Regions from separate parts of the Ciceribacter sp. RN22 genome, predicted to be linked through region 1. Evidence: predicted binding sites of a transcription regulator. Region 1 holds the regulator's gene; the other holds the start of a gene.
What was found. The regulator PhoB, encoded in region 1, activates phosphate uptake and scavenging genes when phosphate is short. The targets are predictions, from matches to a motif close to TGTCATNNANCTGTCAT.
Positions count from the first base shown of each region.

Region 2: the regulator PhoB is predicted to act here: its motif matches at 1,372-1,388, upstream of NHF53_RS10840 (UDP-2,3-diacylglucosamine diphosphatase).

Region 1 is NZ_JAMXLD010000001.1:177,079-180,479, forward strand. It holds gene NHF53_RS00875 (aspartate aminotransferase family protein) at 1-512, opposite strand, end outside; gene NHF53_RS00880 (GcrA family cell cycle regulator) at 935-1,459, shown strand; gene phoB (phosphate regulon transcriptional regulator PhoB) at 1,527-2,210, opposite strand; gene phoU (phosphate signaling complex protein PhoU) at 2,236-2,949, opposite strand; gene pstB (phosphate ABC transporter ATP-binding protein PstB) at 2,994-3,401, opposite strand, start outside.
Region 2 is NZ_JAMXLD010000001.1:2,213,088-2,216,488, reverse strand. It holds gene NHF53_RS10855 (NADP-dependent malic enzyme) at 1-259, opposite strand, end outside; gene NHF53_RS10850 (lipoprotein) at 363-539, opposite strand; gene NHF53_RS10845 (TetR/AcrR family transcriptional regulator) at 725-1,321, shown strand; gene NHF53_RS10840 (UDP-2,3-diacylglucosamine diphosphatase) at 1,431-2,312, shown strand; gene NHF53_RS10835 (MlaE family lipid ABC transporter permease subunit) at 2,480-3,401, shown strand, end outside.

The sequences.
Region 1 (3,401 bases):
TCCTTTACCGCCTCGATGTCGCCGAAGGGTACCTGGTCGAAGCCCGGTGCCTTGGGTCCAAAACCTTCGAGGTACTTCGCCTGCCCCCCTGCGGCGATCGTCGCAAGCGTGCGGCCGTGGAAGGCACCTTCGAAGGTGATGATGTGGAACTTTTCCGGGTGCCCCTTCGAGAAGTGATAGCGGCGCGCGGTCTTGATCGCGCATTCCAGCGCCTCGGCGCCCGAGTTGGTGAAGAACACCTTGTCGGCGAAGGTCGCCTCCGTCAGCCGCTTGCCGAGCGTTTCCTGGCCTGGAACCTCGTAGAGGTTCGACAGGTGCCAGACCTTTTCGGCCTGTGACGTCAGCGCATCGACGAGATGCGGGTGGGCATGCCCGAGCGCGTTCACTGCGACGCCGGCCGCGAAATCGAGATATCGCTCACCATTTTCCGCGATAAGCCAAACCCCTTCGCCGCGCTCGAAACGCAGAGGCGCGCGCAGGTAGGTTTCGTAAAGCGGCGTGGCTTCAGCCATGGTGGAACAGCTCCTTCGCAACCGATCGATGTGAACACGGACCTTCCGGCGTCCCGCAGAAAAGTCCCCGGAAAAATCAAAAATGCCGCCTTTCGGCGGCGGTTGGCACTATCGGCATTTCCCGCTGTGCTGTCAACAAAACTGCGACACGCAAAGGATTTTTGTGATGCGCGAGCGCCTTTCACAGCTTTGATTCTCGCGGCCGGCGAAAGCCAGCAAGTTGGGGAAAACTTGAAAATCGATTCCGCTTGATTCGTCCGACTCTTGTCACGGAGTCAGCGCCACACTAGGTTAAATTTACATTAAAAGATTGCATGCGGCAGAAGTAGTCACCGAAAGTATCGAGGAAGTCTTGTTTTGGATTCGTCCGAAGCAACGGAGACGGATTCTGCCGTTAATATCGCGATGGCGGAGATAATGGCATGAACTGGACAGATGAGCGCGTCGAAAAACTCAAGAGGCTCTGGGCCGAGGGCCTGAGCGCAAGCCAGATCGCCGCACAACTCGGCGGCGTCAGCAGAAATGCGGTGATCGGCAAGGTGCATCGCCTCAACCTGCCGGGACGCGCGAAGTCCGGCGGCGGCACGGCACCGGCTCGTACGCCGAAACGTCCGGCACCGGCCCCTCGTCCCTCAAACTTTGCTGCGCGCGTCCCCGCCCGCGCAAACGCCCGTCCGGTAGGCGGAGCGATGCTGAAGGAAGAGGGCCAGATCGATGCCCTGGAGGAAATCCGCGCCGTTCCGGCCTCGAACGTCGTGATACCGATTTCCCGCCGGCTTGGGCTCACCGAACTCACCGAACGCACCTGCAAGTGGCCGATCGGCGATCCGATGAGCGACGAGTTCCACTTCTGCGGCTGCGAGTCACTCGATTCCTCGCCGTACTGCAAGTATCACGCCAAGCTCGCCTATCAGCCGGTCTCCGAGCGCCGCAAGGCGGACCGGTAAGCTTCTGGCCGGAGAAAACGAAAACGGGCCGCGCGGCCCGTTTTTTTGTGCGTGATGTAATTGGAAATCAGGCTTCCATCGAGTATCCGGCGCCGCGCACGGTGCGGATGACATCCTGCATGTTCGAGAAGTTGAGCGCCTTGCGCAGACGTCCGACGTGGACGTCGACAGTACGTTCGTCGACGTAGATGTCGTGCCCCCAGACGCCATCCAGCAGCTGCGAACGGGAGAAGACACGGCCCGGCGAAGTCATCAGGAACTCCAGCAGTCGGAATTCCGTCGGCCCGAGGCGGACCTCGCGGCTCTTGCGATGAACCCGGTGGGTTTCCCTGTCGAGTTCAATGTCGCCGCAGCGAAGAACGCTCGAGAGCATTTCGGGACGGGCACGCCGCAGCATCGCCTTGACGCGCGCCATCAGCTCCGGCGTCGAAAACGGCTTGACGACGTAATCGTCGGCGCCCGTGGCCAGGCCGCGCACGCGTTCGCTCTCCTCGCCGCGCGCCGTCAGCATGATGACAGGCAGGCGTTCGGTCTCCGGTCGCATACGCAGCCTGCGGCAGAGTTCGATCCCCGAGACGCCCGGCAGCATCCAGTCCAGAAGCAGGAGGTCTGGAACCCTTTCCTGGAGGCGCAGCTCTGCTTCGTCGCCGCGCAGAATCGTCTCCACCTCGTAACCTTCGGCCTCAAGATTGTAACGAAGGAGTACGCTCAGCGCCTCCTCGTCTTCGACTACCACTATCCTTGGCTGCATCGCTCACTTATCCTCTGCAGCGGCATCATTCGGTGACCGCGCCGACGTCCGTCGTCAGGTCTTCCTTCGGACGCTCGCCTTCGGGCTGGGCCCCCGTGGTCATGTAGTAGATGGTCTCGGCGATGTTGGTGGCGTGGTCGCCGATCCGCTCGAGGTTCTTGGCGCAGAAGAGAAGATGCGTGCAGCTCGTGATGTTGCGGGGATCTTCCATCATGTAGGTCAGCAACTCCCGGAACAGGGAGGTATAGACAGCATCGATCTCGTCGTCGCGATCGCGGACGGACTTCGCCTTCTCCGCCGAACGCGTCGAGTAGACGTCCAGGACTTCCTTCAGCTGCACGAGGGCAAGTTCGGAGAGGTGCTCGATGCCGCGAGCGAGCTTGCGCGGGATGCCCGCGCTCTGCACCGCCATCGCCCGCTTGGCGTTGTTCTTGCCGAGATCGCCGACCCGCTCCAGGTCGCTGGCGATCTTCAGCGCGCCGATGATCTCGCGAAGGTCGCTGGCGACGGGTTGGCGACGGGCGATCGTGATGACGGCCTTGTCACCGATTTCGCGCTCGGCTGCGTCCATAATGACGTCGTCGGAAATCACCTTGTGCGCCAGAGCAGCGTCCCCGTGGACCAGAGCGCGGACGCTGTCGCCCACCATCTGCTCGGCGAGTCCGCCCATCTCGGAGATGCGGCGCATCAGGTATTTCAGTTCCTCGTCGAAGGCGGAGTAGATATGGGTCGATGACATGTCGTGATCCTCGAATGAGTGCGTCTGCGCGGTTGGACGGGGCGTCAGCCGAAGCGGCCCATGATATAGTCCTGCGTGCGCTGATCGTCGGGATTGGTGAACATCTTGTCGGTGTCGTTTTCCTCGACGAGTTCGCCGAGATGGAACATGGCCGTGCGCTGCGACACGCGCGCCGCCTGCTGCATCGAATGCGTGACGATCACGATGGTGTAGTTCGCGCGAAGTTCGTGAATGAGTTCCTCCACCTTTGCCGTCGCGATCGGATCGAGTGCCGAGCAGGGCTCGTCCATCAGGATGACCTCGGGACTGACGGCGACGGCGCGGGCGATGCACAGACGCTGCTGCTGGCCACCCGACAGACCTGTGCCAGGAGCGTCGAGGCGATCCTTCACCTCGTTCCAGAGGCCGGCTTTCTGCAGCGCCGACGAGACGATGTCGTCCAGATCCGATTT
Region 2 (3,401 bases), 2.0 Mb from region 1:
CCGCGGTGCCATTCGAAACCACGGCGACGAGATTGCCGCGCGCGGTGTAGTCGAAGGCTGTATCCGGCTCGTCACGGATGGCGAGGCACGGCGCCGCAACGCCCGGGGAATAGGCGAGTGCCAGGTCGCGCTGGTTGCCGAGCGGCTTGGTCGCCTGGATTTCGAGTTTCCCCGGTCGCGGATAGCGATGGTAGAAGAGCGCCTGCTCGTCGAGATCGCCGGAGGCCGGTTGCGGCTTCGTCTTGTCCTGAGAATTCATCGTGCCCACTAACATATGTCTCTAAAGTCGAGACTCCTGAATACACGAAAAGTCCTCGGGGGGAAGTGTCTTCGGACGCTCTCCGGCGCCTCCCTGTCGCTTCTTAGACACCCGGCGTGAAGAGCGGCGGAAGCGAGGTGGCGTGCACGCCGTATTTGGAGGTGGTGCACTTGCCGTCCGCCGTCTGCTGGCAGGCTTCTGTCTTCTCGATCGAGCCGGTGGTCTGCGAGCATCCGGCGAGGACTGCGGCGACGAACGTGGCGAGGACGATCTTTTTCATTTTCTTGGCTCCTGGTGTCGGCCGCCGCGGAGGATCCGCGCGCCGTTGAGTGAACTTGCAAGTCTTATATTGAACATCAATGTTCAAATTTCAACGGCAATGCGATAGAAAGAACGAGATGAATTGACGCAGCCGGAATTCCTGCAATTTTACGGGAGCAGGGGAGCGTCGAAAGGAAGGACGTCTTGAGTATCAAAACCCGGATCCGTGATGCGGCGATCTGCCTCTTTGCCAGGAAGGGCGGTGATCGGGTCACCGTCAGCGAGCTGGCGGACGAGGCCGGTGTCGCGCGTGGCACCGTCTACAACACCATTCCCGATCCAGGTGCGCTCTTCGAGGACATCGCCGGTGACCTCGCGCGAGAGATGCAGGACCGGGTGGTGGCGAGCATGGCCGACCTCACCGACCCTGCTTTGCGGCTGGCCTGTGGGGTCCGCCTGTTCATTCGGCGAGCCCATGAAGAGCCGCATTGGGGACGTTTCCTCGTCCGCTTCAGTTTCACCAACCGCGCGCTGCACGGATTGCTGACCGGCTCCTCGACGGCGGACATCCTGAAGGGGATCGAACAGGGGCGCTACGTCGTGCCGCAGGAGCACTTCACTTCGGTGGTGGCGATGATCGGCGGAACGACGCTTGCCGCCATGCTTCTCGTCCAGGAGGGGCACAAGACCTGGCGGGAGGCCGGCAGTGAGGCGGCCGAACTGCTGTTGGCGGCGCTCGGGGTGGATCGGGAGGAAGCGAGAGCGATCGCGACCCGGAAGCTACCGCCGCTTTCCGACTGAATGCGCCATGCCGGAACGACGGCATTTGCGGGAGTTCAATCCCCCACGCATGTCATCAAGCTGAAACAAGACTCTGGTTTTAGAGGCTGATAACGCCAATACCCAGAGGATGACCCTCGTGAGTACACACGCGGATACCCGCCAATTCCGGACGCTCTTCATTTCGGACGTGCATCTCGGCTCGAAGGCCGCGAAGGCCGATTTCCTGATCGATTTCCTCCGGTACCACGAGGCCGAGACGATCGTACTGGTCGGCGACATCGTGGACGGATGGCGGCTGAAGCGCAGCTGGTACTGGCCGCAGGACTGCAATGACGTGGTGCAGAAGCTGTTGCGCAAGGCACGCAAGGGGACGCGGATCATCTACATCCCCGGCAATCACGACGAATTCCTGCGGGGTTTCCCCGGCAGCCATTTCGGCGGCATCGAGGTGGCGGAGCGCATCGTCCACGAGGCGGCGGACGGCAAGAAATACCTGGTGCTCCATGGTGACGAATTTGACGTGGTGGTTCGCAACGCACGACTTCTCGCCTATCTCGGCGACTGGGCCTATGATACGGCGATCGCCATCAACATTCTCCTGGCGGCCGTCCGGCGCCGTCTCGGAATGCCCTACTGGTCATTCTCCGCCTGGGCGAAATTGCAGGTGAAGCAGGCGGTGAACTTCATCGGCGAGTTCCAGAAGGTGGTTGTCGAGGAGGCGCGCCGCAACGGCGTCGACGGCGTGATCTGCGGGCATATCCATCATGCGGTGATGGAAGAGATCGATGGCATTCGCTACATCAACACCGGAGACTGGGTGGAAAGTTGCACGGCGATCGCCGAGCATCACGACGGCCGTTTCGAACTCATCTCCTGGGATCATCTGATCCAGACCCCGACGGCCAAGGGAATCACCCGTGCCGCGAACACGCTTGCGATCCCGCTCCGTGTCGCAAACCCGGCCGAAGCAGACGCGGAAGCCGCTCTGGTGCCTTCCGTCGGACACTGACAGGCCGGGTTCTCTGAGAAAGATGTGGTTTCGCGGCTACGCAGGCCGTCAAACTCCGCGATACGGATTCCAATGAGGGCACCTCAGGTTATACTGCCGCCTCATCTGGTGTAAGCCCGTTGCAGTCGCGAATCTTCGCACGAGAACCGTCAGCCTGTGAGAGACGTCTGACCTTGAATGATCATCCAGGAACCGCTGCCATCGAGGAAGGCGGCCTGCCGGGCGGCGGGCGGCGGCTGATCCTGTCCGGGACCTGGCGCAACAACACGCTCGCCGGCGTATTGCCGAGCATCGAGCGCCTGGGCTCCGACGGAGGTGCCCCGGTCGAACTCGACCTCTCGGGCATCGACGGGATGGACACGGCGGGGGCTTGGCTCGTGCGACGCATCGTCACCGGCCGCGAGGCAGGGGGAAGCACGGTCAGTCTCACGGGTGGCACCGCGGCCATGCAGGAACTCATCCGGGCTTTGCCCGAGACGGTGGAGGCGCCCCATCACGCCGAGGAAAAGGAGCCGCTCTTCATCCGCGCTTTCGGGCCAGTCGGCGTCATGATGGCGCACCTCTGGCAGGACACCGTCGCGATGATGTACGTGCTCGGCTCGGCCGTTCGGGGTGCGCAGATGAAGCTCGGCCGCGGGTCGGGCGTGTCGCCGGCTTCCGTGGTCAACCAGCTCGACCATATGGGAGTTCGCGCCGTTCCGATCATCGTGCTGATGTCCTTCCTGATCGGCGCGATCATCGCCCAGCAGGGGGCCTTCCAGTTGCGCTACTTCGGGGCAGAAATCTTCGTGGTCGACCTCGTCGGCATCCTGCAGCTGCGCGAGATCGGTGTGCTGCTGACGGCGATCATGATCGCCGGTCGCTCGGGAAGCGCGATCACCGCCGAGATCGGCTCGATGAAGATGCGCGAGGAGATCGACGCGCTGAAGGTCATCGGCCTCAATCCCGTGGGCGTCCTCGTCTTTCCGCGGCTGGTCGCGCTGGTCGTGGCGCTGCCGCTGCTCACGGTCGTCGCCAATTTCGCGGCCCTTTACGGGGCGGCGTTGGTGGCATGGGGCTATTCCGGGATTACCTTCGACGTGTTCACGA